Regions from separate parts of the Shinella sp. GW821-FHT11G07 genome, predicted to be linked through region 3. Evidence: predicted binding sites of a transcription regulator. Region 3 holds the regulator's gene; each other region holds the start of a gene.
What was found. The regulator LexA, encoded in region 3, represses DNA repair genes until DNA is damaged. The targets are predictions, from matches to a motif close to TGTTCNNNNTGTGTTCNG.
Positions count from the first base shown of each region.

Region 1: the regulator LexA is predicted to act here: its motif matches at 5,236-5,253, upstream of AC1RT2_RS04030 (ATP-dependent helicase).
Region 2: the regulator LexA is predicted to act here: its motif matches at 7,692-7,709, upstream of parE (DNA topoisomerase IV subunit B).

Region 1 is NZ_JBXARJ010000002.1:107,167-117,475, forward strand. Features, by position in the region: gene AC1RT2_RS04020 (DUF2778 domain-containing protein) at 1-774, shown strand, start outside; gene AC1RT2_RS04025 (methyl-accepting chemotaxis protein) at 1,000-2,703, shown strand; gene AC1RT2_RS04030 (ATP-dependent helicase) at 2,735-5,194, opposite strand; gene AC1RT2_RS04035 (carboxymuconolactone decarboxylase family protein) at 5,298-5,711, opposite strand; gene AC1RT2_RS04040 (cyclase family protein) at 5,761-6,582, opposite strand; gene AC1RT2_RS04045 (efflux RND transporter periplasmic adaptor subunit) at 6,882-8,051, shown strand; gene AC1RT2_RS04050 (efflux RND transporter permease subunit) at 8,051-10,309, shown strand, end outside.
Region 2 is NZ_JBXARJ010000002.1:442,800-453,108, forward strand. Features, by position in the region: gene AC1RT2_RS05635 (DUF2157 domain-containing protein) at 122-1,225, shown strand; gene AC1RT2_RS05640 (GDYXXLXY domain-containing protein) at 1,228-1,815, shown strand; tRNA gene AC1RT2_RS05645 (tRNA-Leu) at 1,955-2,039, shown strand; gene tig (trigger factor) at 2,319-3,794, shown strand; gene AC1RT2_RS05655 (DUF2336 domain-containing protein) at 3,997-5,124, shown strand; gene AC1RT2_RS05660 (hypothetical protein) at 5,128-5,559, opposite strand; gene parE (DNA topoisomerase IV subunit B) at 5,630-7,687, opposite strand; gene AC1RT2_RS05670 (alpha/beta hydrolase) at 7,994-8,878, shown strand; gene tpiA (triose-phosphate isomerase) at 8,930-9,700, shown strand; gene secG (preprotein translocase subunit SecG) at 9,823-10,308, shown strand.
Region 3 is NZ_JBXARJ010000010.1:224,018-234,326, forward strand. Features, by position in the region: gene pcsA (phosphatidylcholine synthase) at 1-398, opposite strand, end outside; gene AC1RT2_RS20690 (UbiH/UbiF family hydroxylase) at 648-1,856, shown strand; gene AC1RT2_RS20695 (AEC family transporter) at 1,824-2,786, opposite strand; gene AC1RT2_RS20700 (cytochrome c biogenesis CcdA family protein) at 2,919-3,668, opposite strand; tRNA gene AC1RT2_RS20705 (tRNA-Lys) at 3,895-3,970, shown strand; gene lexA (transcriptional repressor LexA) at 4,510-5,232, shown strand; gene AC1RT2_RS20715 (ComEC/Rec2 family competence protein) at 5,321-7,786, opposite strand; gene gltA (citrate synthase) at 8,094-9,383, shown strand; gene lpxB (lipid-A-disaccharide synthase) at 9,413-10,309, opposite strand, start outside.

The DNA.
Region 1 (10,309 bases), on a different contig from region 3:
GCCGAGCGCTCCGTCGAGCAGGAAAAGGCGATCACCGGCCAGCCGACCATGGTGACGGCGCTGCTTCCCGACGAATCCGCCCGAAAGAACATCCAGCCCTTCGGCCTCGTCATGCAGAAGCCGGAGACCGACGAGGAGAGCATCCTCAGCGAAATTCCGTTGCCGGAAGCCAAGCCGGCGCTTGAGACCGTCACCATCGAGCGCAAGCCGGTGGAAGAAAAGCCGGTCGCCCGCACGCGGCGCGAAAAGCAGGACGACAAGGAAGACATCGCCATTGCGAAGCCCGAGCGCTCGCTGTTCAACGATTTCTTCAAGAGCAAGGGCAGCGCAACCGGCTGGCCGGGCAAGGGTACGCGGGTGGCGATCTATGACGTCTCCAACGCGACCGTCTACATGCCCGACGGCACGAAGCTGCGCGCCCATTCCGGCATCGGCAAGATGCGTGACAATCCGGACTACGAGCACGTCAAGATGACCGGCCCGACCCCGGCCGGCATCTACCGCCTGAAGATGCGCGAGCGGCGCTTCCATGGCGTCGAGGCGATCCGCATGACATCGATCGACGGCCGCGACCCGAAGAACCGCACGGGACTGCTGACGCACACCAACCTGCTGCGCGGTCAGAAGGGCTCGCACGGCTGCGTCGCCTTCCAGAACTACGAGCCGTTCCTCAATGCCTTCAAGCGTGGCCACATCACCATGATGGTCGTGGTACCGGAACTGCCGTCGTCGCGCACACGGCTCGCGGCGCTCTACCGCAAGGCGGGCGCCTGAGATTTACGGATATTTGTGATGAGACCGGCGCCGTGTGCGCCGGTTTTTTTATGCGCGCTCTTTCCGGCGCGCATTCATATGATTTTTTTCTGAATGTTACGCCGAACACCAGTTTGGTTTAGCAATTGCTAAGAATTTTCAGCCAATTCTAATAGGACTGCCGGATTGGCCGGCTCTGTGACTGTTTCCTGCTGGGGATGACACGTGACCGCTTTCGACTTTGGAATGGATGCCCGCGCCGTGCTTGCTGCGATGAAACGCTCTCAGGCGATCATCGAATTCGACCTGACGGGCAAAATCCTGCATGCCAACGAGAACTTCCTGCAAGCCGTCGGCTACCAGCTGTCGGAGATCGTCGGTCAGCATCACCGCATCTTCGTTGAACCGTCCGAGGCCAAATCGGCGGACTATGCCGCCTTCTGGGGCCGCCTTGCCGAGGGGCATTTCGACCGGCGCCAGTACAAGCGCATCGCCAAGGGCGGCCGCGAGATCTGGATCGAGGCATCCTACAATCCGGTCTTCCGCGGCAAGAAGCCCTACAAGGTGGTGAAGTTCGCGACCGATATCACCGCGGCGAAGCGGAAAGCGCTGGAGGACGAGGGCAAGCTTACGGCCCTTGGTCGCGCGCAGGCGGTCATCGAGTTCTCGCCGAAGGGCGATATCCTGACGGCGAACCAGAACTTCCTGTCGGCGCTTGGCTACGACCTGTCCGAGATCGTCGGCCGCCACCATTCGCTGTTCTGCGCGCCGGACTATGTGGCGAGCGCGGAATACAAGCTTTTCTGGCAAAGGCTGGCCGAAGGCCACTTTGTTTCCGACCAGTTCACCCGCATCGCCAAGGGTGGCGGCAAGGTCCACATCCACGCTTCCTACAACCCGATCTTCGATGCCGACGGCAAGGTGTTCAAGGTGGTGAAGTTCGCCACCGACATGACGCAACGCGTGCGGGCGATCGAGGAGATCGGTGCGGGCCTTGGGCGGCTTGCCGAATGCAATATCCGCATGACGATCGACAACCAGTTCGTGCCCGAATTCGAGCCGCTGCGCCGCGACTTCAACAACTCGATCAGCGCGTTCCAGGAAACCCTCTCGCAGGTGCTGGACCAGACGCATATGCAAAACCGCAGTGGCCAGGACATGCGCAAGGCTGCCGAGGATCTTTCCGAGCGTACCCGCCGGCAGGCTGTCGCCCTCGAAGAGACGGCTGCAGCATTGACGCAAGCGACCGTCGCCGTGCGTTCCTCGACCGATCGCACACGGGAAACCCGCAAGCTCGTGCAGGATGCCCGTGCCTCCGCCAACACATCTGCCAATGTCGTGAACGACACGGTCAGCGCCATGCAGCGGATCGAGTCCGCCTCGAGCGAGATCAGCCAGATCATCGGCGTCATCGACGAAATCGCCTTCCAGACCAACCTCTTGGCACTCAATGCCGGCGTCGAGGCAGCGCGGGCAGGTGAGGCGGGGCGTGGCTTTGCCGTCGTGGCCCAGGAAGTGCGTGAACTCGCCCAGCGCTCGGCCAAGGCGGCCCGCGAGATCAAGACGCTGATCACCAATTCCAGCGCCGAGGTTCAGGATGGCGTGCGTCTTGTCGGCGAGACGGGCCGGGCGCTGCGTGAAATCGGAAGCTTCGTCGAAGAGATCGATCACAATGTCGATGCCATCGCGACGTCTGCCGCCGAACAGGCGAGCGGGCTGGAGGAAATCAGCGCGGCCGTGAGCGACGTGGACCGGATCACCCAGGAAAACGCCGCCATGGTGGAGCACACCACCTCCACCAGCCAGTCGCTTGCCGAAGGCGCGATAACCCTGAGCGAGCTGGTGAACCGCTTCCAGCTCAATCGCCGCGCCCTTCGCCGTGACGGAAGCGAAATCTGGACGCCGGAAGAACGCACCGCCCGTCTCGGCGGCATGCGCAGGGCCTCCTGATATCCGATGACGGGGCCGCTCGGCGGTCCCGTCAGACCTTTTCGACGAAGCCGTCCAGCACGCGCTTCTGGCCGGCACGGTCGAAATCGATCGTCAGCTTGTTGCCCTCGATCGCCGCCACATTGCCATTGCCGAACTTGGTGTGGAAAACACGGTCGCCGACGGAGAACTTCGACGGTTCGGTCGTGGTCGACTTCGCCACCAGTTCGCCGTCGATGGTGCGCGAGCGCGGCCCGGACTCACCATAGCCGATGCGCTCCACGGCATGTCCGGAGCGGGAACCCCAGTTATCGCGGGTCGCATCCGTGCGGTTCGTCTGCGCACGACGCCAGCCGGGCGTCGAATAGCTGTTCTGGAACGGCTCCTGCTTGTCGAAGCGCGACTGGCCGTAGCCGCCACGACCGTAACCGCCATAGGATTGTTCGACCTCGGCCACTTCGACATGCGCTTCCGGCAATTCATCGAGGAAGCGCGACGGTAGTGTCGATTGCCAGAGGCCATGGATGCGGCGGTTCGAGACGAACCAGATGTGGCAGCGCCGTTTGGCGCGGGTGATGCCGACATAGGCGAGGCGGCGTTCCTCCTCCAGGCCGGAGCGGCCGCCCTCGTCGAGCGCGCGCTGGTGCGGGAACAGGCCTTCCTCCCAGCCGGGCAGGAAGACGGTCTCGAATTCGAGACCCTTGGCCGAGTGCAGCGTCATGATCGAGACGGCATCGAGTTCGGCGTTCTGCTCGGCATCCATGACAAGCGACACGTGATCCAGGAAGCCGCGCAGCGACTCGAAGGCCTCCATCGAGCGGATGAGCTCTTTCAGGTTTTCAAGACGTCCCGGGGCTTCGGCAGACTTGTCCGCCTGCCACATGGCGGTGTAGCCGCTCTCGTCGAGAACCTGCTCGGCAAGCTCGGTATGCGGCATGGTTTCCAGCAGCGACTGCCAGCGGCGGAAATCGGTGACGACGTCGAAAAGCGCCTTGCGCGCCTTCGGCTTCAATTCGTCAGTCTCGATAATGTCGGCGGCGGCGGCCAGCATCGGGATATCGCGGGCGCGGGCATAGTCGTGCAGGTTGCGGATCGTCGTGTCGCCGAGGCCGCGCTTCGGCGTGTTGACGATGCGCTCGAAAGCCAGGTCGTCGGCTGGCTGGCTGACGAGGCGGAGATAGGCCATGGCATCACGGATTTCGAGCCGCTCATAGAAGCGCGGGCCGCCGATGACGCGGTAGTTCAGGCCGAGCGTGACGAAACGGTCTTCGAATTCGCGCATCTGGAAGGAGGCGCGCACGAGGATCGCCATGTCGTTGAGCTTGTGCTGCTTGCGCTGCAACTGCTCGATTTCCTCGCCGACGGCACGGGCTTCCTCTTCGGAATCCCAGGCGGCATGCACGACGACCTTGTCGTCGTCGGGATCGTGGCGGTCAGTGAAGAGCGTCTTGCCGAGACGGTCCTCGTTGTGCGCAATCAGGTGGCCGGCGGTGCCGAGAATGTGGGCGGTGGAGCGATAGTTGCGCTCCAGCTTGACGACTTTCGCGCCGGGAAAATCCTTCTCGAAGCGCAGAATGTTGTCCACTTCCGCCCCGCGCCAGCCATAGATCGACTGGTCGTCGTCGCCGACGCAGCAGACGTTCTGCGGCGTGCCCTTGGGGCGCTGCGCCAGGAGGCGCAGCCACATGTACTGGGCGGTGTTGGTGTCCTGGTATTCGTCGACGAGGATGTAGCGGAATTTCTGGTGATATTCGGCCAGCACGTCCGGATTGGCGCGGAACATGCGGATCGGATGCAGCAGCAGGTCGCCGAAGTCGCAGGCGTTCAGCGTCTTCAGGCGGTTCTGGTAGGCAATGTAGAGTTCGCGGCCCTTGCCGTTGGCGAAGGCACGGGCGTCACCCTCCGGGATCTGCGCCGGGTCGAGGCCCTTGTTCTTCCAGCCGTCGATCATGCCGGCGAACTGCTTTGCCGGCCAGCGCTTGTCGTCGATGCCTTCGGCCTGGAGGATCTGCTTGATCAGGCGCACCACGTCATCGGTGTCGAGGATCGAAAAGTCCGAGCGCAGGCCGACGAGTTCGGCATGGCGGCGCAGCAGCTTGACGCCGATGGAGTGGAAGGTACCGAGCCAGGGCATGCCCTCGACGGCGCCGCCGACGAGAAGCCCGATGCGTTCCTTCATCTCGCGCGCCGCCTTGTTGGTGAAGGTCACGGCAAGCAGCTGGCTGGGGAAGGCGCGGCCGGTGGCAAGGATATGGGCGATGCGCGTCGTCAGCACGCGCGTCTTGCCCGTGCCGGCGCCGGCGAGCACCAGAACGGGGCCGTCGACCGTTTCCACGGCCTCGCGCTGCTCGGGATTGAGGCCGGAAAGATAGTCCGGCGCCCGACCGGAATCCCGTGCTGCCATGGCGCGCGCAGCAATGCCGCCGCCGGCCGGTTTCGCCGGCGCTGCGGGTTTCTTGGCGAGTTGCGGGTCTTCGTCGAAGAAGGGAATGTCGTCGTAACCGCTGATCATGCGGTTCAATGTAGTGATTCGGGTTCGAAAGACCAGTTTTCTGTTCTGCTTTTATTCCCTGTGGGGAAACGACAGCCGAAAGAGTGTGGAAAGCGGCGCCCGTTCAGGCCTTTGCGCGGTCGGCATCGAAGACATTGTCCACGGGCAGTTGAAGGGCCGTCGCAAGCTGGTTCGTCTTGCCGGCGAGCGAGACGATGGCGAGCAATTCGGCATATTGCGCATCCGTCATGCCCTTCGCCTTGGCGGCGGCAGTGTGGGAGTGAACGCAATAGCTGCAGCCGTTCGTCACCGAAACGGCGATGTAGAGCATTTCCTTGACCAGCGGATCGAGCGTGGACGGCGTCGCCATCACGGCTTTCACCTCGGCCCAGGTGCGCTCCAGCAGGGCTGGATCAAAGGCGAGGTAGCGCCACATATTGTTGACGAAATCCGACTTGCGGGTGGTGCGGATGTCGTCGAACACCGCCTTGACACGCGGATCGGCTTCGAGGTCTTCGGCGGGCTTGACGGTGCTCATGGTTTCTCCTGGAGGAAAGGCCGGCGGAAAATCCGCCGGCCGATGTCGTTTAGACCAGTGCGATGACGCGGGACGGGCCACCCGTGCCGCCCCGCACCTTCGGCGCGCCGACGATGAGTGTCGCGCCCTTGGCCGGAAGCTGGTCCAGATTGGCGGCAGCTTCAAGTCCCCAATGACCGGAAGCAAGCCAGGCATAGTGCGTGGCGAAGTCCGGCGAGATGCCATAGTCGAGCGACAGTGTATCGACGGCGATGCCGGCGGCGCTCGAGTTTTCCGCCAGATACTGCACGGCTTCGACATGGAAGCCGGGGAAATGCATCTTGCCCTCGGCGTCGGCATTGCGGAACTTGTCCGTGCCGAGATGTTTGCCCCAGCCGGAGAGGAGCGCAACGCAGGCCTTTTCCGGCAGGTCACCGTTGGTGGCGATCCACGCCTTGATGTCGTCCGGCGTCAGCTGTGCATCCGGGTTGGCATCGGCCTTCGCGCGGATGTCGATGACGGCGAGCGGCACGACGAGATCGGAGACCGGGATTTCGGCGACCGACTTGCCGTCTTCGGAAAAGTGCAGCGGCGCATCGAGATGCGTACCGGTGTGCTCGTTGACGCGCAGTTCGAACAGATTGAACTTGTGTTCCTTGTAATTGAACTTCTGCTCTCGCCAGAACTGCTGCTGTCCGAAAAAGGTCGGAAACTCTTCATAGAGTTCATGGGTGAGGTCCGTGGCTTTCGTCGGTGCCTGAGCCAAAGCCGGGCTCAGCGCACCGGAACTGGCAGCGGTAACGGTAGCAGCACCCGCAGCGGCAGCGCGGAAGAAGCTTCTTCTCGAAAGCATGCGGTTCTTGACGGATTCGATGACGCAGGCGTCACACATGGATTTTCCCCCTGTCGGTCAATGCGTTGATGAAAGAATACTGAAATAGGCTTGGCCACGCGGGCCGTGGAAAAAGTATCACAAGCGCAAGGATGGTCCAGTCACGACCATGCTCGCCAAAGGAGCGAGAAGAGAAGATTTCTCCACGTTTTCTTACATTTCGGTAACAGAGCGGCCCGCCAATCTTACATTTCGGTAATGATCCAATTCTTTCATTGCCGGTTCATTTCCAAAGCAGGATACTTGCTCTATGCCGCATCTCGACAGGTGTCGGTTCGCTTTCATCGGAGAGAGATTGCATGCGGGTTTGGAAACAGCTCCTCATAAGCCTTGGCGTCATTTCGGCCGGGGTTTTGCTCTGGGGCCGCTTCGTGCCTGGGGCAAACGACATGCTCGAGGCCGCCGGCCTGCCGAGCACGCTCGTTGCCGCGATCGCTCCTGCGAGCGAGGGGCAGGCGGAAGGCGGACAGCAAGGCGGCCGGCGTGGCGGCTTCGGCGGCGGGCCGGTGCTCGTTGCCACGAAACCTGTCGCCATGGCCGTGGTCAATGACCGGCTCAATGCCATCGGCAACGGCGAGGCGATCCGCACCGTAACGGTGACGCCCTATGCGACCGGCAATCTGACGGACGTGCTGGTCAAATCCGGCGACCGGGTGGAGCAGGGGCAGGTCATCGCCCGCCTCGACAGCGACGAACAGCGCATCGCCGCCGACCAGGCGCGTGTGGCGCGTGAAAGTGCTGACCAGAAGCTCAAGCGTATCCAGAACCTCAAGTCCTCCATGAGTGTTGCGGAGTTGCAGGATGCCGAAACCGCGCTGAAGGCGGCTGAACTTGTGTTGCAGAATGCCGAACTGACGCTGCGCCGGCGCGATATCATTGCGCCCTATGGCGGCGTGGTCGGCATTATCTCGGTCAATTCCGGTGATTATGTCACGACGTCGAGCCCGATTGCCGTCATCGACGACCGTTCGGAGATCCTCGTCGATTTCTGGGTGCCGGAGCGTTTTGCAACGAGCGTGCGTGTCGGCGGCGATATCACCGCGACGGCCGTGGCGCGGCCGGGCGAAACCTTCTCGGGCGAGGTGCAGGCGATCGACAACCGCATCGACCAGGAAAGCCGCACCCTTCGTGTGCGTGCCCGCATCGACAATCCCGAGGATGTGCTGCGCGCCGGCATGTCCTTTCAGGTCAACATGCTCTTCGCAGGCGATTTTTATCCGAGCGTCGATCCGCTCTCAGTGCAGTGGAGTTCGGATGGTTCCTACATCTGGCGGGTAGCCGGCGAGAAGGTCGAGCGCGTGCCGGTCCATATCGTCCAGCGCAATCCCGACAAGGTTTTGGTGAAGGCAGCACTTGCCGAGGGTGATCAGGTCGTCACCGAAGGCGTGCAGACGCTGCGTCCCGGCGGCGCGGTGCGCACCGCCGAGCAGGACCGCCAGGCAACGTCCTCCGTGGCGGAGGGCTCGTAATGTCGGGGGACGCGAACGGGCTCGATACGTCCGGCAAGGCGGGGTTTACCGCACTCTTCATCCGTCGGCCGATTTTCGCGCTTGTGCTGAACACGTTGATCGTCGTCGCCGGCCTTGCCGCCTTCAACGGCGTGGAAATTCGCGAACTTCCCTCCGTCGACCAGCCGGTGATCAGCGTGTCCACCGAGTTCGAGGGCGCCTCGCCCGAGACGGTCGATCGCGAGTTGACGGACGTTGTCGAGGGTGCCGTCTCGCGCGTGCAAGGCATCAAGGACATTTCCTCGCAGTCGTCCTTCGGCCGTAGCCGCGTTACCCTGCAATTTTCCGATACGACTGACGTCAACCAGGCGGCGAATGACGTGCGCGATGCGCTCGGCCGCGTATCGAACCAGCTTCCGGACGGCGCCGAGGAGCCGCGCGTCGTCAAGGCTGATGCTGACAGCCAGCCGATCATGCGTCTCGCGCTGACCTCCGACACCCAGTCGCTGGAAGACCTGACGCTGCTTGCCGAAAACGAGATCACCGACAGGCTCGCCTCCGTCGAGGGCGTCGCGGACGTCGTCGTCTATGGCGACCAGGAGAAGATTTTTCGCGTCGACGTCGACCAGTCGAAGCTGGCGGCGCGCGGCATTACGGTGGCGGACCTGCGCAATGCGCTGGCGACCGCCTCCTTCGACGTACCCGCCGGCTCACTGAAAAGCCAGAGCCAGGACATCACGGTGCGCGCGACGGCGGACCTCACCAAGCCGGCCGACTTCGAAAACCTGATGATCAAGAACCGGGTGCGCCTCGGCGATATCGCGATGGTGACGCTGGGGCCGGACGAGGGCTCGACCGCGCTGCGTTCCAATGGGCGGCAGGGCATCGGGCTCGGCATCATCCGTCAGGCGCAATCGAACACGCTGGATATTTCCACCGGCGTGAAGCAGATGGTGGCGCAGTTCGGCACCATCCTGCCGGAAGGCACCGAGATCAAGATCACCAGCGACGACGCCGTCTTCATCGAAGGCGCAATCCATGAGGTGGAGATCGCACTGGTCGTCGCGGTGCTGATCGTGACCCTCGTCATCTACCTCTTCCTGCTCGACTGGCGGGCGACGTTGATCCCGACGATCAGCATGCCGATCGCGCTGATCGGTACGATCGCGGCGATCTACATAGCCGGCTTCTCCGTCAACATCCTGACGCTACTCGCCATCGTCCTGGCGACCGGCCTTGTGGTGGACGACGCCATTGTGGTGCTGGAAAATATCGTGCGTCGGCGGGCGGAGGGGTTGAAGCCGCGCGCAGCGGCGATCCTAGGCACGCTGGAAGTGTTCTTCGCCGTGATTGCGACGACGGCGACACTGGCAGCTGTCTTTATTCCGCTCTCCTTTCTTCCGGGCCAGGCGGGGCGGCTGTTCCGCGAGTTCGGCTTCGTGCTTGCCTTCGCCATTCTGCTGTCCTCCTTCGTGGCGCTGACATTGTGCCCGATGCTCGCCTCCCGCATGCTGACGAAGGACATGACGCATGGGCACACGGGCGTGCTTGCCCGTATCGGTGGCGCGGCCTCGCGCTTCTATCGCTCGACGCTGAGCGCCTGCCTCGGAGCACCGTTCATCGTCTTCATCGTAGCGCTGCTCTTCACCGCGGCTGGCGCGACCTCCTTCTTCACCATCAAGTCCGAGCTGACTCCGAGCGAGGACCGGTCCATGGTGATGCTACGCGTGAATGCGCCGCAGGGCGTGTCGCTCGAATACGCGCAGGACCAGATGAAGCTGATCGAGAACAAGCTTCGTCCGCTCTACGACAGCGGGGAGATCGTCAACATCTTCTCGATTTCCGGGCAGGGCGGCTCTTCGAACAGCGGCTTCATGGTGCTGACGCTGGCGCCGTGGAGCGAGCGCGAGCGCGCGCAGCAGCAGATCGTACAGGATATCAACCAGGCGGTTGCGACAGTGCCTTCGGTGCGCACCTTCGCCATGCAGCCGAACAGCCTCGGAATTCGCGGCGCCGGCAACGGCCTCCAGGTCGCGCTCGTCGGCAACGACTATACCAAGCTCGGCAACGCCGCGGCCGAACTCGTGCGCAAGATCGAGGACAGCGGCCGCTTCCAGAACGTGCGCCTGAACTATGAGGCCAACCAGGCACAGCTCTCGGTGACGATCGACCGCGAACGCGCCGCCGATCTCGGCATCGACATTACCGGCCTTTCGACCGCCTTGCAGGCGATGCTGGAAGGCACGAGCGTCGTCGACATCTATGTCGAGGGGCAGGCC
Region 2 (10,309 bases), on a different contig from region 3:
GATTTGCCCGTTTATGGGTTTTTTGCTCCGATTGCGAATTTCCGGGTAACCTATATCGTCCCTGTTGGCAGAGCCGGAATCGGCGCGATGACGACGCATTTTGCGAACGGAGCGGGAACGGATGTACAGGGGCAGGCTTGAACGCGATCTCAAACTCTGGGCGGAGCAAGGCCTGATCGATGCACCGGCCGCCGGGCGCTTGCTGAAGGAATATGATTCCCGCCCCAGCTCGTTCAGCCTGGGCCGCGTGCTGATGATCATCGCAGCGCTTCTCGTCTCTGCTGCCGTCCTGCTGCTCGTTGCCGCCAATTGGGAGGCAATCCCGCGTCTCGTCCGGCTCGTCGGCATCGTGGGTGTGATCTGGGGAGCCTATCTTGCGGGCGGCGTGCTTATCACGCGTGGCGCAGAGCGGCTTGCCGCCGCCTTTCTCGTGCTCGGCACGCTCGCTTTCGGCGGTGCGATCGCGCTTGTCGGGCAGATGTACCATCTCTCCGGCGATACGTTCCAGGCGATGCTGGTCTGGTTTGCCGGCGCGGTCGTGGCGGCCGTGCTCTTCCGTTCAAGCGCCGTCACGGCCATTGCAGGCTTTCTGGCCTTCGTCGTTGCCGGTGCGGACTGGACCGGGTCCTACAATGCCCACGAGATGGTGCTGCTTTGGCTGATGCCTGTCATGGCCGTCATCATTATCCTGCTCGTGCGCTACACGGGCGCCGACAGGGTGCGGCACCTGGCCTATCTGCTGCTCGTGACCTGGCTTGCCTTTATCTATAGCGAATATGAGACGCCGACGACTGCGATTGCGATCGCTGCCTTCGGCGCTGTTGCCTATCTGCTTGCCGCCGTGCCGCAATCGCCGCTTCATGCGGTTGCGCGCAGTGCCGGCGCCTCTCCGGCCTTCTATTCCTACCTCGTGCTGATCGTCGGCCTTTTCGTGCTGCACGCCGAATTCGATGACATTGGAAATCGGTTGTTCCTCGGCATAATCACGCTCGTTGCCGCCATCGCCGGCATCGCATTGTCCGGCAAGGAGAACGGGGCGGTGCGCTATCTCGGTTACGCCACCTTCGCCGCCGAGACCCTTTACCTTGCATCGGAGACGATCGGCTCGATCATCGGTACATCCGGCTTCTTCCTTGTTTCCGGCTTGGTGGTGGCACTGATCGCCTGGGGCGTGATCGCGCTGGAGCGGCGGTTCTCCCAGACTGCAACGAAGGCGGAGGCCTGACCATGACGACATCCCGTTTTTTCAGCGTGCCCCCGCTGGTCGCCGCCATCGTCGCAGCCGCACTCCAGACGGCCGTGCTGGGCTACATGGTCGAAAGCCGCGCCTCCATCCTGCGCAGCGGGGCGGACATCAAGCTGAAGACGCTGCCCGTCGATCCGCGCGACCTGTTGCGCGGCGACTATGTCATCCTGTCCTATCCGGTTTCGACGATCTCGAAAGCGATCGTGACGGGCGAAGCGCCCAAAACCAGCGGGCTCGTGCGCATGTCCGTGCGGCTGAAGCCCGGCACCGACGGCCTGTGGACGGCGACCGAGGCAAGCTTCGGTGATCTTGCGCCGGCGGAGGGCAGTGTCGTGCTGCGCACGCTGCCGTTCGATTACTACGCCGGAGTGGATGGAGTGCCGGAAACATTGTTCGTCAATTACGGTATTGAGCGCTATTATGTGCCGGAAGGCGAGGGCAAGGTGCTTGAGGAGGCGCGCAATCAGGAAGAGCTGGAAGTGGAGGCGCGGGTCTCGAAAGATGGCACGCCACAGATTGCCCGGCTGATCCTGCGCGGCGAGCCGATTTACGACGAACCGCTCTATTGACGGCGAAGGGGCGGGATAGCGCCCGTTTCCACGTATTTTTCCTTTGATCCGCCGAAAACGGGTGATATAGAGACGCCGCGCTCGGAAGGCGCCATGATGAGCGGCCGCAAGCCGCCCGTGGCAACGAGGTTTCTGAGACGCGGGTATGGTGAAATTGGTAGACACGCCAGATTTAGGTTCTGGTGCCGCAAGGCGTGGGAGTTCAAGTCTCTCTACCCGCACCAGAGCCACCAAACGCGGAAACGGGAGTTTCAGCGGTTTGTGGACACTGCTGCATAATCCCTTAATTCGAACGCGATTTAAGGGATTATGCAGCAGATTCTAAAGTACGATAGCGTTCTTTGTACGCCATGATTGGCGCGCGGCGCTGTCGAGAGCGCCATTTTGCTTGCCAAAAGGCCACCGAATTCAGTAAAGCCACTGCCGGCACATGGACCGGCGGGGTGTTCGCCATAACCGGCAGGCCGGTTTGAACACCGCCAACTCGAAATAAAGGTTTGAACATGCAGGTTATCGAAACGCTCGCTGAAGGGCTGAAGCGCGAAATCAAGGTCGTCATCCCGGCCAAGGACATGGAAACTCAGCTGAATGAGCGTCTTCAGGACGCCAAGGGCCGTGTCCGCATCAACGGTTTCCGTCCGGGCAAGGTGCCGTTCGCGCATCTCAAGAAGATGTACGGCAAGTCGATCATGGCTGAACTCGTCAACGAGATCATCCGTGACCGTCCGTCGACGATTCTCTCCGAGCGCGGCGAAAAGTCCGCTACGCAGCCGGAAATCGCGATGACCGAAGACCAGGCCGAAGCCGAGAAGATCCTCGCCGCTGAAGCCGATTTCGAGTTCACGCTCTCCTACGAAGTCATCCCGGCAATCGAGCTGAAGGACGCTTCCGGCATCGCCGTCACGCGCGAAGTCGTTGAAATCGATGCTTCGGAAGTCGACGAGCAGATCCTGAAGATCGCCGAAAGCGCGCGTTCCTACGAAACCAAGAAGGGCAAGGCCGCTGACGGCGACCGCGTCACGATCGATTACCTCGGCAAGGTCGACGGCGAAGCCTTCGACGGCGGCAAGGACGAAGACGCAGAACTCGTCATCGGCTCCAACCGCTTCATCCCGGGCTTCGAAGAGCAGCTCATCGGCCTGAAGGCTGGCGACGAGAAGGTCATCACCGTGACCTTCCCGACGGAATACCCGGCCGCAAACCTCGCCGGCAAGGAAGCCACCTTCGACATCAACGTCAAGGACGTCGCTGCTCCGGCTGAAGTCGAGATCAACGACGAGCTGGCCAAGAAGCTCGGCCTCGAATCGGCTGACAAGCTGCGCGAAATCGTCCGCGGTCAGATCGAAAGCCAGTACGGTTCGGTCACCCGCCAGAAGGTCAAGCGTCAGATCCTCGACCAGCTCGACGAGATGTACAAGTTCGACACGCCGGAGCGCCTGGTCGACGCCGAATTCGAAAACATCTGGCGCCAGATCAACACGGACCTCCAGCAGTCCGGCAAGACCTTTGCTGACGAAGACACCACGGAAGAGGCAGCCCGCGAAGAATATCGCAAGCTTGCCGAACGCCGCGTCCGTCTCGGCCTCGTTCTCTCGGAAATCGGCGAAAAGGCCGGCGTCCAGGTAAGCGACGATGAAATGCAGCGCTCGCTCTATGAGCAGCTGCGCCAGTTCCCGGGTCAGGAAAAGCAGATCCTCGAATACTTCCAGAAGACCCCGGGTGCCGCCGCATCGCTGCGCGCCCCGATCTTCGAAGAGAAGGTCGTCGATCACCTGCTCAGCGAAATCAAGGTTACGGACAAGACCGTTTCCAAGGACGAGCTGATGGCTGAAGACGAAGAGGGTTCCGACAAGGAAACCAAGAAGGCTGCGCCGAAGAAGAAGGCTGCTGCCAAGGCTGACGCTGCGGAAGGCGAAGACGCCGCTCCGAAGAAGAAGGCTCCGGCCAAGAAGAAGGCCGCTGAAGGCGACGCCGAGTAATCGGTTCGATCCCATCGAATACGGAAAGGCCGCCCATCGGGCGGCCTTTTTTGTTTTGCGGCGCCTGGTAGGGCCGGGCCTCGATGCCTTTTCGCGCGTTCATGGCGATGACCGTCCGGTTAACGGATATGGTGAACCAATCTTAAACACTTTGTCGATAGCGTGTTTTCTTAGAATTTGGTGCAGGCGTTTGGGGCGTCCATTGATCGTTCATGCTTTTCTCCGATGGGTCGAGACCGCGCGGGCAGCCGACAGGGCGAAGGCGGCCAGTGTGTTGGCACGGGCTTACGCACGCGCCCGCATTGCCGTCGAAGACCGGCACGCCGCTGAAATGGCGATGATCTTCCTGCTCGACGATCCGGCGCCGAAAGTGCGGTTGGCGCTCGCCGAAGCACTCGCCGAGTGCGGGGATGCCCCGCGCGCCGTCATTCTGCCGCTTGCCGAAGACCAACCGGAAATCGCCGCGCATATCATTCTTTGTTCGTCTTTGCTTACGGATACCGATCTCGTCGATCTCGCCGCCAGGGGGAGTGATGTGACGCGCATGCTGGTGGCAAACCGTGTCTATGTCTCCCGACCGGTATGTGCCGCGCTTGCCGAAATCGGCGAAGTACCGGACGTAGTGGCATTGCTCGAGAACGAGGGGGCGGTGCTGTCCCGTCGTAGCCTGGTGCGCATTGCCGACCGTCTCGGGCACGATGCGGACATCCGTGCGCTGCTGCTTGACCGTGAAGACCTGCCGAGTGATGCGCGCCATGCGCTCGTCGAAAAGGTCGGCACCGCCCTTGCCGGCTTCGGGCTTATCCAGGCGGCGGTTGGAACGAGCCGCGTCGAGCGTATCACACGCGAAGCCTGCGACATCGCAACGATCGGCATGGTGGCGGAGGTGACGTCGGCCGAAATGCCGGCCCTCGTCGAGCATCTACGCCTCACCGCACGGCTGACGCCGGTCTTTCTCATGCATGCGCTGTGCACGGGACGGGTGGAGTTTTTTGCTGCCGCGATTACCAATCTGTCCGGGCAGGCGGAACGGCGCGTTCGTTCCATTCTCTCCGACGGTCGCGAGGCCGCGGTGCGTGCACTTTACGAGGCCGCAGGCCTTGGCCGGGACATCAGCGTGCTGTTTTCCGAGGCGACGATGCTGTGGCGGTGCGAGGCCAAGGGGGGAGATGGCCTGCTTTCGGTCTCCGAGCGGCTGCTGTCCAGCGCCCGCGCTGCAGGCAACACGTCCTGCCAGTCGATGCTGGAGCTGGTCGAGCGCCTGGCGATTGCCGAGCAACGCCAGACGGCGCGCAGCTACGCCGTCATCGCTACGCGCGAAGCGGCATGAACCTCATTTGGTGAAGCGTTTTACCACCCAAGAGTAACCATCCTCGGCGTAGCGCACAGGCGTGGTCACGGCGGCCTTCAGGGCCGCTTTGTCAGGAATGGCCTTTTTCACGAAGTTCAGCGTGCGGGTCGCCAAGCCTTCTTTGGCTTCCGCAGTTTCGGCCGGTACCGGAATCTCTGTGGCGGCAAAGGTGTCCGCCGGCGTTGCATCGGGCGCGGGCTTAGCCACATCGGCGGTGATACGATCGCCTGAGCTTTCGCACACGGCGACGATCACCGGGTAGTTCTTATTCTGGTGGCGATTGATATAGGTTTCGGCCTGCGCATCGCAGAGCGATACGGTCTGCCAGCTGCGGTCGACCGTGTCGATGTAATGGCACTGGGTCGCGCTGTCGTCGCAACCCATGATCGTCATGACGATGAGCGCAGCTTTCATGGCCGTCCTTTCCGCCTTCGTTCCTGCCGGTTAGAAGCCGGCTTTGCCGCGAAAATAAGGCGGCAAAACCTCAGATATCAAGGTTGTCGGCGAAGACCGCACGCTCCTGGATGAAGCGGAAGCGGGCTTCCGGCTTGGTGCCCATCAGGTCGTCCACGGCCGTGCGTGTGCCCTCGAAATCCACGTCGTCGATCGCGACCTTGAGCAGCGTGCGCTTCTTCGGGTCCATCGTGGTTTCCTTGAGCTGTGCCGGCAGCATTTCGCCGAGGCCCTTGAATCGGCCGATCTCCACCTTGCCGCGGCTGTTGAACTCGGTGCGCATCAATTCCTCGCGGTGCCCGTCGTCGCGCGCATAGAGCGTCTTGCCGCCCTGGCTGAGGCGGTAGAGCGGCGGTACGGCGAGGAAGAGGTGGCCGCCGCGGATGAGGTCCGGCATTTCTTGGTAGAAGAAGGTGATGAGCAGCGAGGCGATGTGCGCGCCGTCGACGTCGGCATCGGTCATGACGACGACGCGTTCGTAGCGCAGGTCCTCTTCGCGGTATTTCGAGCGGGTACCACAGCCGAGTGCCTGTATCAGATCGGAAATCTGCTGGTTGGCGCTGAGCTTTTCGCGGCCGGCGCTGGCGACGTTGAGAATCTTGCCACGCAGCGGGAGAATGGCCTGGTTGGCACGGTTGCGTGCCTGTTTTGCCGAGCCACCGGCCGAATCACCCTCGACGATGAAGAGTTCGGCGCCTTCGGCGGAGTTCTGCGAGCAGTCGGCGAGTTTGCCGGGCAGGCGGAGCTTGCGCACCGCGGTCTTGCGGCTGACTTCCTTCTCCTTGCGGCGACGCAGGCGCTCTTCCGCGCGTTCAATCACCCATTCGAGCAGCTTTGCCGCTTCACCCGGATTGTCGGCGAGGTAGTGGTCGAAGGGGTCGCGCAGCGCATTCTCGACGATACGCTGGGCCTCGACGGAGGCAAGCTTGTCCTTGGTCTGGCCGACGAATTCCGGCTCGCGGATGAAGACGGAGAGCATGCCGACGGCCGAGATCATCACATCGTCGGTGGTGATGCCCGCCGCCCGCTTGTTCTGCGTCAGTTCGGCGTAGTTTTTCAGGCCCTTGGTGAGGGCGATCCTGAGACCGGCCTCATGCGTGCCGCCGTCAGCTGTCGGAATGGTGTTGCAGTAGGAATGGATCAGCGAATCGCCGCCGTACCAGGTGACGGCCCATTCAAGCGAACCGTGGCCGCCGGACTTTTCGCTCTTGCCGGCAAAAATCTCGCGGGTGACGGTGTAGTCCTTGCCGAGCGTTGCCTGGAGATAGTCCTTCAGGCCGCCGGGGAAATGGAAGACGGCCTTTTCCGGTGTTTCAGAGCCTTCCGGCAGCAGCGACGGATCGCAGCTCCAGCGAATTTCGACACCGCCGAAAAGATAGGCTTTCGAGCGGGCCATGCGGAAGACGCGGCCAGGATCGAAACGGGCATGCGCGCCGAAGATTTCCGGGTCGGGATGGAAGCGCACCTTCGTGCCGCGACGGTTGTGCACGTCGCCAAGCTCTTCCAGGCCGCCGACCGGCTTGCCGCGGGAAAAACGCTGGCGGTAAAGTTTCTTGTTGCGCGCGACCTCGACCTCAAGATGGTCGGACAGCGCGTTGACCACCGAGACGCCGACGCCGTGCAGGCCGCCCGAGGTCTCGTAGGCCTTGCCGTCGAACTTGCCGCCGGCGTGCAGCACGGTGAGGATGACTTCGAGCGTCGACTTGCCCGGCATCTGCGGGTGGTTCTCGACTGGGATGCCGCGGCCGTTGTCGGTGACCGTCAAAAAGCCTTCGGCGTCGAGGTTGACGTCGATGAAGTTGGCATGGCCGGCAACCGCTTCGTCCATCGAGTTGTCGATGACTTCGGCGAACAGGTGGTGCAGCGCTTTCTCATCCGTGCCGCCGATATACATGCCGGGGCGCATGCGTACGGGCTCGAGGCCTTCGAGCACGCGGATCGCCGAGGCATCGTAGCCGCCCGAGCCCTCGCTGATGGGCTGCCGTGGCTCGCGTGCAGGCGCGGTCACTGTCGGCGTTTCGGCCGGAGCGGCGGGCTGCTTGGCGGGCGTGGAGGGTATATTGGCGAAAAGATCGTTGTCGTCTTGCATGGGCTGTTCAGAGTTTGTTCCGTTTGCCAGTTCTCCCGTCGATCCGGGTGGATCGGGGTTTGGCGAAAATAAGTTCATCGGCGAATCACCAACGACTCTGCCAGATTCCGTGGGGTTTCGCGATGACAGACTGGCGAATAACCGGCTGAATCCGGTCTGCCACCCTGTCTCATTTTCCGCCGCATCGTGCGACGCCGAATGATTTCACTCGGCTGCACATGCGCGAAGCCGCGCCAACCGCTTGCCGAGGATTGCGTTGCGCGTGGGCGGATGGCAAGTATCGCCACCGCAAGGGAGCGCCAGTTCATGCCTCAGTCCACAGTTCATTGCTTCCTCCGGCTGGTTCTGGCCGCACTGTTCGCCGGCATGGCCGCGCAGGACGCGGCCGCGCTGACGCTCGATGCTTGGAAGGACGCGCTGTTTGCCTATGGCGAAGTGGTGGAAACGTCGGATGACGGGGCGCTTCGCGTAGTTGACTACCAGGAACTGCGCGATATCAACGGGCGCGACCAGGTGCCGGAGCGTCGCGTAAAGGCCGCCTATGTGTCGACGGCGGTAAAGAAAGCGCAACAGAATGCAACGATCGATACGCCGGCGGGGCCGATCGACGTTTCGATGACGGGCAAGGGCGAGGGGGCGGCCTTCAGCGTCATCTTCATCCATGGCCGCGGCGGCGATCGCCGGCTCGGCAGCAACGACTGGAATTTCGGCGGCAATTTCAACCGGCTGAAGAACCTCGCGGTGCGTGGTGGCGGCGTCTATTATGCGCCGAGCGTGCCGTCTTTCGATGACGCGGGTGCGGCGCGCGTTTCGGGCCTCATCCTCACCGCCAAGGCGCTCTCGCCGAATGCGCCGGTCATTCTCGCCTGCGCCTCGATGGGCAGTTTCATCTGCGCCCGCGTGGCGCGCGATCCGGTAGCGGTCAAAAGCCTTGCCGGCATGGTGCTGATGGGTGGCGCGGCGGATGGCGACTATGCGAAGACGCCGGCCTTCAAGGCGAAGCTGCCGGTCTATTTCACCCACGGCGACAGCGACAGTGTCTATGCCGCCAATGACCAGATCACTGTCTTTCGCAAGCTGCGCAAGGCCGGCGTGCCGGCGCGCTTCGTGCTGTTCCAGACCGGTGGCCACGGCACGCCCGTGCGCATGACGGACTGGCGGGAAACGCTCAACTGGCTGTTTGCGCAATAGGCTTCGATTTGCTACGCCGCAAGCGACCGATTTTATGAATAGGGAGGCCTCATGACACCGGACGTAACCCCGCTTGTTGCCGGGAACTGGAAGATGAACGGCACGCGCGCATCGCTCGACCAGATCAAGGCGATGGCCGAAGGCGTGAAGGGGCCGCTCTCTGAGAAGGTCGAGGCGCTGATCTGCCCGCCAGCGACGCTACTCTATGTGGCGACCGCACTCTGCGACGACAGCCCGCTTCTGATCGGCGCGCAGGACTGCCATGAAAAGGCATCGGGCGCGCATACGGGTGATGTCTCGGCGGAAATGATCGCCGACTGCTTCGGCACACACGTCATCGTGGGGCATTCCGAGCGCCGCACCGACCACAAGGAAAGCGACGCACTGATCCGTGCCAAGGCCGAGATCGCCCACCAAAACGACCTCGTCGCCATCGTCTGCATCGGCGAGACCGGGGACGAGCGCAAGGGCGGCAAGACGCTGGACGTGCTGAAGACCCAGCTTGACGGCTCCGTGCCGGACGCCGCAACGGCGGAAAACACCGTCATCGCCTATGAACCGGTCTGGGCGATTGGCACGGGTCTGACGCCGACGGCGGCAGACGTGGAAGAGGCGCACGCCTTCATGCGCGCCGAACTGACGGCCCGTTTTGCCGGCGAGGGCGCCAAGATGCGCATTCTCTATGGCGGCTCGGTAAAGCCCGGCAACGCCAAGGAGCTGATGGGGGTCGCCAATGTCGATGGCGCGCTGATCGGCGGCGCAAGCTTGAAATCGGACGACTTCCTTGCCATCTACCGGGCATACGAAGAGCTCACAGCCTGAAGCTTGCTTCGCCTGCCTGCAAAAGGGCAGGTGGATTGACTTGTAGGGCTTGGAATGGTGCGCGGCTTGGTATATTGAGCCGCAAACCTGAAATTTGGGCCGTCTGGCCGGGATCCTGAAACATGCAGACCATTTTGCTCGTCATCTATCTCATGGTCGTCGTCGCGCTGATCGGCGTCGTGCTGATCCAGCGCTCTGAAGGCGGCGGCCTCGGCATCGGCGGCGGCTCCGGCTTCATGTCGGCGCGCGGCACGGCCAATGCCCTGACGCGCACCACGGCCATCCTCGCCACGCTGTTCTTCGTTCTGGCGCTCGGCATGGGCATCATCGCCCGCTACGAGACGCAGCCGACCGACATTCTCGACCGTATCCCGGGCACGACCGGCACGGGCGGCGTTCTTGATGCGCTCGGCGGCGGCGAACAGAGCCAGGGCACGCAGAACAACCAGACGCCTGCGGCGACCGGCACCGACGCCGTTCCGACCGAAGGTGGCGCGGCAACCGGAACCGGCACCGGCACTGGCAATACGCCCACCACGACCGGCACCGGTACGACGGGCGGCGCAACGGGCACGGAACAGAATTCCGGCGTCCCGAGCGGCCAGTAAG
Region 3 (10,309 bases):
TATTCATCCGTCTTCATGCCCATGTCGGCATAGTAGATCGCGCTCGACACCACGATGGCACCCGCCGCCACGAAGGACCACGGCTCGCCGATCATGCCGCTCTGGTAGAGCGCGAAGGCCGGTAGCAGCACATAGGTCACGTAGTCGATGACATTGTCCAGCGTATCGCCGGACCAGTTCGGCAGCACTTCCTTGACGCGCACCTTGCGAGCGATCGGCCCGTCGATGCCATCGACGAGCAGCGCCAGACCAAGCCACCAGAACATATCGACGAAGCGATGTTCCGCGGCTGCGACGACGCCGAGAAAGGCCAGGAACGAGCCCGACGCCGTCAGGATATGGACGGAAAAGGCGCGAATTTCCGCATAGGGCACGCGCTTGTAGTTGAAAAACTTCATTGCCGTTCGCAGTCCATCCCTTGGGGCTTTTCTTCGGCCGCAACTCGCCGAGCACGCCCTCTTGCGCGGTCACTGCCGGTAATATGCATTGATTGCCCGTCATCGCCAGTGAAAAACCGGCGCTTTCCAGGCGAGTTTCTGCCCTGCGCCGATTCACCCCATGGAAATTGCCTCTTTGCCGGCCTACCTTTCCCGAAGTACAAGCACCGCAAATCTGTGGGTAACACTTTGATATTTCGGAGATCGGTCATGAGACAGTTCGATATCGCGATTGTCGGCGCCGGCCTGGCCGGCAGCCTGGCGGCTTTGGCGCTTTCCGATTCGGGCCGCAGCATCGCGCTGATCGCGCCGCCCACGCGCACCAAAGACGGCCGCACCACAGCCCTCATGGACCAGTCCATCGCCTTCCTGAAGACGCTCGGTCTTTGGGATGACCTCGCGCGCCATGCCGCCGCGCTCGAAACCATGCAGATCCTTGACGGCACGGCGCGCCTCCTGCGTGCCCCGCCGGTCGCTTTCCGCGCCAGCGAGGTCGACCTGCCGGCTTTCGGCTACAACATTCCGAATGCGCCATTCCTCGACATTCTCGATGCGCGCATCGCCGCCGACGGCAATATCGTGCGCCTGGAGGATGGTGTCACCGCCGCCAACAGCTTCGAAACCGGCGTCGAACTGGCTCTCGACAGCGGCGAACGCGTGACCGCCGCCCTCGTCGTTGGTGCGGATGGCAGGAAATCGCGCATCCGCGACGGCGCCGGAATCAGCGTGCGCGCCTGGTCCTATCCGCAATCCGCCCTCGTGCTCAATTTTGCGCATGAGCGCCCGCACGGCAATGTCTCGACGGAATTCCACACGGAAAGCGGCCCCTTCACGCAGGTTCCCCTGCCCGGCCGCCGCTCCAGCCTGGTCTGGGTGCTGCCGCCGAAGGAGGCGAATCGCCTGCGCGAACTCTCCGTCGCCGATCTCAGCCGCGCCGTCGAGGAGCGCATGCAATCCATGCTCGGCAAGGTCACGGTGGAAGGCAGCGCCCAGAGTTTTCCGCTTTCCGGCATGACCGCCAATCACTTCGGCAAGGGCCGTTTCGTGCTGGTCGGCGAGGCTGCGCACGCCTTTCCGCCGATTGGCGCCCAGGGCCTCAATCTCAGCCTGCGCGATATCATGGCGCTGAAAGACCTTATCCGGATTGATGAGCCGGCAAACTATGGTGGCGTGGGTGATCGATTCGACCGCAAACGGCAGGCCGATATCCGCTCCCGCACGGTCAGTGTCGACCTGCTGAACCGTTCGCTGCTTTCCGATTTCCTGCCCGTGCAGTTCCTGCGCTCCGCCGGCCTGCATCTGCTCTCAGCGCTTGGACCGTTGCGCAGCATCGTCATGCGCGAGGGCATCGAACCGCTCGGGTCGCTGAAGACGTTTCGCGAAAACCTAAGGGAACGGGTCGCCCACAAGCAGGCCTGATTTGATGAGATAGAGCAGGATCGTCACCGTGGCGACAGACAGCACGGTGGTGATGAGAATGGTCGCCGACGCCCGTTCCTGCCAAACACCATATTGCTGGCCGATAACAAAGACGTTCGTCGCTGTCGGCAGTGCTGCCAGAAGCACCGCCGTAAACACCCAGACCGGATCGAAATTGCCGGCAAAGCCGAGCACCAGGTACATTGTTACCGGCAGCAGCAGCAATTTCGCCGGCACGATATAGCCGATTTCCACCGGCACGCGCTTCAGCGGCCGCAGCGCCAGCGTGACGCCCATGGCAAAGAGCGCGCAGGGTGCTGCTGCCTGCGCGAGATAGTCAATCAACCGCTGCAGCGGCGCCGGCGCCTCGAGCCCGGCAAAGGCCGCAACGAACCCGGCAGCCGTCGCGATGATGAACGGGTGCGTGACGATCTTGCGCAACACCCCGACGGCAATCTGGAGCGCCGGCTGTTTCTCGCCACCCGCAACGGCCATCAGCGCCGGCGCCACCATGAAATGCAGCATGTTCTCGAAGCAGAAGACCAGCGCCACCGGCACGGCCGCCGGTTCGCCAAAGGCGAGCAGCGCCAGCCCCGGCCCCATATAGCCTATATTGCCATAGGCGGCGGCGAGCCCCTGGATTGTCGCCTCGCCGATCGTCGCGCGGCGCAGCCAGAGGCCAACGGCGAAGATCAGTCCAAAAACCAAATAGGTCGCGCTGATGTTGGCGACGATGAAATCGACGCGCGTCAGCTGCTCGATCGGCGTTTTTGCGACCAGTTTGAAGAACAGCGCCGGCAGCGCGATATAGATGATGAAAGTGTTCAGCCAGCCAAGCGCTTCGACCGGCTGCTTGGTGATCCGGGCGACCACGTAGCCCAGCAGGATCATGCCGAAGAACGGCAGGACGAGTCCGACGATGTCCGCCATGGGCCGAGGCGCGCTCCCGCTTGCCGAGGATGATATCCCTGACTAGAACCCCGGTTCACCGGAAATGCTCTAGATATTTGTTTTAGCCGCATTATCCGAGGCCGAAGCGGTGCCGCTTCGGCTGGAAATGCTCTAGCCGATTTGCGAGAGAATGGGAAACGTTTGCTGGAACCAGATGGCGACCGTGCTGATATAGCCGAAGATGAAGGCAAGGCCCGTCAGGACGAGCAGCACGCCCATGACCTTCTCCACCGCGCCAAGATGCCGGCGAAAGCGCAGGAGGAAGCGCATGAAGGCGCCGGAAAACCCGGCCGCGATCCAGAACGGCACGGCAAGGCCCAGCGAATAGACGGCCAGTAGCATCGCCCCGTCGCTGACCGTTTCCCGCGCGGCCGCAACGCCGAGGATCGTCCCGAGGACGGGGCCGATGCAAGGCGTCCAGCCAAAGGCGAAGGCAAGCCCCATGACATAGGCGCCCGATGCCGTCGCCGGCTTGCCACCGCCCTGAAACCGCGCCTCGCGGGCAAAAAGCCCGATGCGCAGCAATCCGAGAAAATGCAGTCCCATCAGGATGATAATGACGCCGCCGATCTGCGCCAGGATGTCGAGATGCCGGCGCAGCACCATGCCGATCGTCGATGCCCCGGCGCCCAGCGCCACGAAAACCGTGGCAAAGCCCAGGGTAAAGAAGAACGCCGCCAGCAGCACCGCCCCGCGCGTGTCCCGCCGGACCGCGACCGCATCGTTGCCGCGGAACTGATCCACGGAAATGCCTGCCATATAACACAGATAGGGCGGCACGAGCGGCAGCACGCAGGGCGACAGAAACGACAGCGCTCCGGCAAGCAGCGCACTTAGAAGAGAAATATCGGCAATCGACACTGGCTACTCCGCGACGGCGGGAAAGCGGTTCGGGCCCGAAAACGCCCCGTCCGCTCCTTCATTTGCGCTTCCTAGTATCGGCCGAAGCCCTCTCCTGCCAATCACCTTTTGGAGAACGCGGCAAAATGCAGCAAAAGCTGTTTTTCATCGCATTTTCCGGGTTGACCCGGCAAATCCTCCTGCCTATGTTCCGCGCACTTCCGCGGGGCGTCTTCGCACCGCCTGGGAGCGTGTAGCTCAGCCGGTAGAGCAACTGACTTTTAATCAGTAGGTCCAGGGTTCGAATCCCTGCGCGCTCACCATTTGAGTATCTGACCTAAAATATAAAAATGAATGTTAGTTTCTGTGCATGGCATGTGTCGCGTTTCCTCGTCGCCACGGCGTGAATGACGCAGCCTTTCCCGCGATGTGATTTTGCAGTTTCATTCGGCTAGGCGCTACGCCCAACGCTGCTGCCGGCCGGGCGGGTGGTTGGCGAAACCCACAGATGCGCAGCCTGCCCACCGGCAAGAACCCCGCTGGATCGAATACAGGTACATATTGACTGTTCCGCCATATTGGTGACGCGTAGCGCCTCGAAGCCCATGCATACGGATGTGGATGCGGCGGTCTGCGGCGTCAATGATGGCAGTAGTGGAGCTCCACTTCCGCAGCTAGCACTGGTTAGCGTTCGCGCCTCCAGCGCATTAGAACCTTGACTATTCTGGCGGCCGGGAAAGGCAAAATCCACACCAACTCCTGCCCGTGTGAAAAGCTTCTGTAAGCGCAAGCCCTTGCAGAACACATATGGAACAGATAGTGTATGTTCTATATTTGTTTCACGATTCTGGGGTGGACGGCGATGTTGACACGTAAGCAACAGGAACTTCTCTTGTTCATCCATGAACGGATGAAGGAATCCGGCATACCGCCGTCCTTCGACGAAATGAAGGATGCTCTGGATCTCGCCTCGAAATCGGGTATTCACCGGCTCATCACGGCGCTCGAAGAGCGCGGCTTCATTCGGCGACTGCCAAACCGCGCGCGCGCGCTGGAGGTCATCAAACTTCCGGAGGCCTATTCGCCCAGTCTTCAGCCGCGGCGCGGTTTTTCTCCGTCGGTCATCGAGGGAAGCCTTGGCAAGCAGCCGGTGCCGGCCGCTCCGCCCCAGCGAACGTCGAGCCAGGCAGACATGCCCTCCTCCGTTTCCGTGCCGGTCATGGGACGCATCGCGGCGGGTGTGCCCATCTCGGCGATCCAGAACAATACCCATGAAATCACCGTGCCGGCTGAAATGATCGGCGGCGGGGAGCATTATGCGCTGGAGGTCAAGGGCGATTCGATGATCGAGGCCGGCATCCTCGACGGCGACACCGTCATCATTCGCAATGCGAATACTGCCAATCCCGGTGAAATCGTCGTGGCGCTGGTCGATGACGAGGAAGCGACGTTGAAGCGCTTCCGCCGCAAGGGCGCATCCATCGCGCTTGAGGCCGCCAATCCGGCCTATGAAACCCGTATTTTCGGACCGGACCGCGTCAAGATTCAGGGCAAGCTCGTCGGGCTTATTCGTCGCTACCATTAAAGCGTGTCGCGTAAACGCGTGCGGCGGTTTAGCGATAACGTCCTGCAAAACATTGAGAAGCCAAGGCGTGGGGAGTGAACTTTAGAGATCACGACGCACTGTCATCCGCTCCGCTCGCTTCATAGGTACCCGTACGCCAATCATAGGTACGGTGCCGTGACCAGGGGCGATGAAGCGTTTCAACGGCCGAGTTAAAAAGGGCGTCGGAGAGGGCGGAGTTTGCGTGATCGGCTGCCGGCAGGATTTCCAGGGCGCCGGTTTGCCTCAAATGGCGAACCGTGATGAGGCGTGCACCTGAACGGCAAGCTTCCAAACGGATTGCGACGGGCACGATGACGAGGTCTGCCTCGTCGCAGGCCGTACCGAGGAAGGCGAGGTCTTCCAGCGCCACGATGCGCCAGCCGCTAGGGGAAATGGCGGCGCAGAAGGCTTTTGTCTCACAGATGAAGCCGTCGCGGGTGCGGGCTGCATCGAATGCTGCGGCCATGGCGGCCTTGGCCTTCTGCCGGTCGGCTTCGCGGCGGGGTCGCTTCTGCCTGGCCGTAGTGGCGGGGTCCTCCTTCTCGGTGTCGACTGTCAGGCCGCTCGTCTTGCGAATCTCGGGTTTCAGAAGTGTTTCAAGACGAAGGGCGCGCCGCCACTGCGCATAGATGAAATCCGGTGGCCGTGTGCGGTTGGTCGCTGCTTTCTCGCCATGCAGAATGGCGACCAGGCGGCCATCTTCCGACACGAGAATCTCCGGCCTTGTGCCTCCACCGGGCCAGCCGGCGGCAAGGATTCCGACGACGACGAGAAGCGTGCCGGCATGGCGCAGTCGGGTGCGCAGAAGGCAGACGAGGCCGCTGCCGATGCCGATGAGCAAGAAGGCGGTTGCAGGGATGCGGCCGGTGACGATCTCGCCCTTCCAGCCGGCTACCCATGTCGACAGCGTGATCATCCACTCGATGCCTTTGCCCATGATCGCGAAGGGAATGGCATCGAGGCCAAAGGGCATCAAAAGCACGGCGATCAGACCGAAGGGCATGACGATGGTGCTGATCACCGGCATGGCCAACAGGTTGCCGGCAAGCCCATAGGCTGGGATTCGGTGAAAATGGCCAATGGAGTAGACCAGCGTCGCAAAGCCGCCGATCAGCGAGGAGAGGATAAGCCCGCCGAAGAAGCGGCCGGCGGCTCCGCCGAACAGCGCAAACGGCCCTCCCCGGCTTTCGCGCTGGACCGGACGCTCGCGCCACGCGGCGTAGCCGGCCACGAGGCCCAGCGTTGCGGCATAGGACATCTGAAAACCGGGATTCGTCACGGCAGACGGCGTGACCAGCAGGATGAGGATGGCCGAGATCGCCACGTTGCGCAGGCTGATGGCCGCGCGCCCGAACAGCACGGCGACGAGCATCACGCAGATCATGATCCAGGAGCGCATGGCCGAAATCGCGCCACCCGAAACGAGAATATAGAGCGTCACCATCACCAGGGCGCCGACGGCCGCGAATTTCTTCGCCGGGTAGCGCTCGGCAAAACCCGGAATCAGCGCCATCAGCATGCGCGCACCGACGAGGAAGGTTCCGGCGGCGAGCACCATGTTCAGCCCGGAAATGGCAAGGACATGGGCAAGGCCCGCCTGCCGCAGCGCTTCCACCGTGTCGTCGCCAATTGCTCGCTGCTCGGCAGTGACAAGGGCCGCGGCAATGGCCCCCGCATCCCCGCCGATGCGCCCCCGAATATGCTCGGTGAGGTTGTTTCTCCAGGCGGCGATCCGTTGCCGTATTCTGTCGTAGAGGCCGGGCGCGTTTGTCGTCGCGGCGGTCGGCACGCTGTAAAAATAGCCGACGGCGCCCGTGCCCGCGAAGTAGGCATCGAAGGTGAAATCGTTGAGCCCCGCCAATGCGGGACCGGAGGGCGGGCCAAGGCGGGCGCGCCCCGCAATGCCGCCGCCGATGGCGATCGGCTCATGCCGGCTTCGGGCAAGCAGTGTCACCACAGTGGGCATGCGGTTCAGGGTGGGTTTGCGCGTCGTTTCGAGTGCAATGCGATAGCGGATTGCACCGCGATCGTCGCTCTCGCGAGACAGGACGCGTCCCCTCACCTCCGTCGTCACCGGCGCATCCAGGATGACGGTGCCAAGGCGGGCGGTTTCTCCGGCCGCAAGCAGCATACCGAGCGGAACGAGGAATGCGGCCCCCGCGGCGAGCGCCACGAGGCTTTCACGATGCCGCAGCCGCAAGGCGGGCCAGAGCGCGGCACAGGCAAGCAGGATCAATGCGTAGGGCGACGGATCCGACGCTGCGGAAAACCAGAGCGCGGCGCCTATGCCGAGGAAGACGGGAACGAAAAGGAGGAAATGGCCGTGTGCGCGTTCCTCGGCAAAGGCGGCTGCCACCGTTTGCCGTCCGGCAAGGCGTTCGCGCAGGCGGCCGATGGCACGCAGGAGAAGAACAGAAGCCGGCCGGTACGGCTTGTCGAGCGGCGCGAGCTCTCGGGACGCGTCGGCGGGCACGCCGTGCGAGGCATCAGCCTCGGACGCCGTCCGTCGTTCCGCGATGTCGATCCTGCCCATGGCTCGGCCCCACCCGTTCCCACTGGCATAGTGCAATCGAATGGAGAAATCTTCAATCTGCAGTACATGCCGAAAGTGCTAAGTCAGACATAATGGATGCGCCCTCCGCATCGTGGAAAGCACTCTCAAAAGTTGCTTGCAACTTCATGGAAAGGGTAGATATTGCGTTGCCGGAAAACCTGTTTTCGCAATGCACAATTTGCCTTTCGTATTGCTTGGCAGCATCGGACAAATGGGTTAGCAAAACGAGCATGTTCATGGATACGGCACAGCTTCGTGCCACCATTGGAAACAACGGAGGATCGTTATGACAGGAACTAGCGCGGGTGTGTCAGTCGGTGGCAAGACGGTGGACTTGCCGACGCGATCCGGTACGATCGGCCCCGATGTGATCGACATCGGCACGCTGTACAAGAATACCGGCACCTTCACCTACGATCCCGGTTTCACCTCCACTGCCTCGTGCGAATCGAAGATCACCTATATCGATGGCGACGAAGGCGTTCTGCTGCACCGCGGGTATCCGATCGAGCAGCTGGCCGAACACGGCGATTTCCTCGAAGCCTGCTACCTGCTGTTGTACGGCGAATTGCCGACCAAGACGCAGAAGGATGATTTCGACTACCGCGTCACGCACCACACCATGGTGCACGAGCAGATGTCGCGCTTCTTCACCGGCTTCCGCCGCGACGCGCATCCGATGGCCGTCATGTGCGGCTGTGTCGGCGCGCTGTCGGCCTTCTATCACGACTCGACGGACATCACTGATCCGCACCAGCGCATGGTTGCGTCGCTGCGCATGATCGCCAAGATGCCGACGATCGCCGCCATGGCCTACAAATACCATATCGGCCAGCCCTTCGTTTACCCGAAGAACGACCTCGACTATGCGTCGAACTTCCTGCGCATGTGTTTTGCCGTGCCGTGCGAAGACTATGTGGCGAACCCGGTTCTGGCGCGCGCCATGGACCGCATCTTCATCCTGCATGCCGATCACGAGCAGAATGCATCGACCTCCACCGTGCGCCTCGCCGGCTCCTCGGGCGCCAACCCGTTCGCCTGTATCGCGGCCGGCATTGCCTGCCTCTGGGGTCCTGCCCATGGAGGCGCCAACGAAGCGGCCCTCAACATGCTCGCCGAAATCGGTTCGGTCGATCGCATTCCGGAATATGTCGCCCGCGCCAAGGACAAGAACGACCCGTTCCGCCTGATGGGCTTTGGCCACCGCGTCTACAAGAACTACGATCCGCGCGCGCGCATCATGCAGAAGACGACGCACGAGGTTCTCAGCGAGCTCGGCATCAAGGACGACCCGATGCTGGAAGTCGCGATGGAACTCGAGCGCATTGCGCTGACGGACGAGTACTTCATCGAGAAGAAGCTCTATCCGAACATCGACTTCTACTCCGGCATCACGCTGAAGGCGCTTGGCTTCCCCACCACCATGTTCACCGTGCTCTTCGCACTCGCCCGCACGGTCGGCTGGATCGCCCAGTGGAACGAGATGATCGAGGACCCGGAACAGCGCATCGGCCGTCCGCGTCAGCTCTATGTCGGCGAACCGAAGCGCGACTACGTGCCGGTTTCCAAGCGCTGACAGCGCGCCGCCGAAAAGAAAAAGCCCGGTCAGTTTTGACCGGGCTTTTTTGTTGCGAGCAGATCAAGGATGACCGCCGCCCCGGTCTCGCCAGGCGGGCGGATGGTCCGCATGCGTTCATGCACAAGATCATAGCCTTCCAGCATCGCGCGGCGTTCAGCCGTATCGACGGAAAGCCGTTCAAACCAGCGTACGAGGCTGCCCGGGCGCACCTGTTCATTGAGATATTCCGGCACGACGGTGTAATCCGCAATGAGGTTGGGGATCGCTGCGGTCCAGATCTTGATCTTGCGAAGGAAGAGGTTGGCGAGCCAGTCGAAGCGGTAGGTGGAAACGACGGGCACGCGGGCCAGCGCCAGTTCGAGAATGACGGTGCCTGATGCCGCGATCGCCGCATCGGCCTCGGCGAAAGCCTGCCACTTTTCCGAAGTCGAGACGGTGATCTGCGGCTTCACCGGCCAGTCCGTCGTCAACTTGCGCACAAGCGCTTCCTGGCGCGGCACGGTCGGCAGTACAAACCGGGTGGCGGGATTGCGGGCGGTCATCTCGCGCGCTGCCTGGCCGAAGACTGGCAGGAGGCGGGTGATCTCGGTAGCGCGGGAGCCAGGCAGCAGCAGGCAGAGGGGTGCGTCGGAAGCGTCTTGCGTCCGCGCCAGACGTGCTGCGCGGACCCGCTGGACATCGGGATCGCTGATCAGCCGGTGACCGACATAGGTCGTTGCCGGGCCGCCGAGGCGCTCCATGACAGCGGGTTCGAAAGGCAGCAGCGCCAGGACATGGTCGACATAGGCGCGCATGCGTGGCGCGCGCTCTTCCTTCCACGCCCAGACGCTCGGGCAGACGTAATTGACCACCGGCAGGTCCGGCAGCACCTTGCGGACGCGACGCGCGACGCGGTGGGTGAAATCCGGGCTGTCGATGATGAT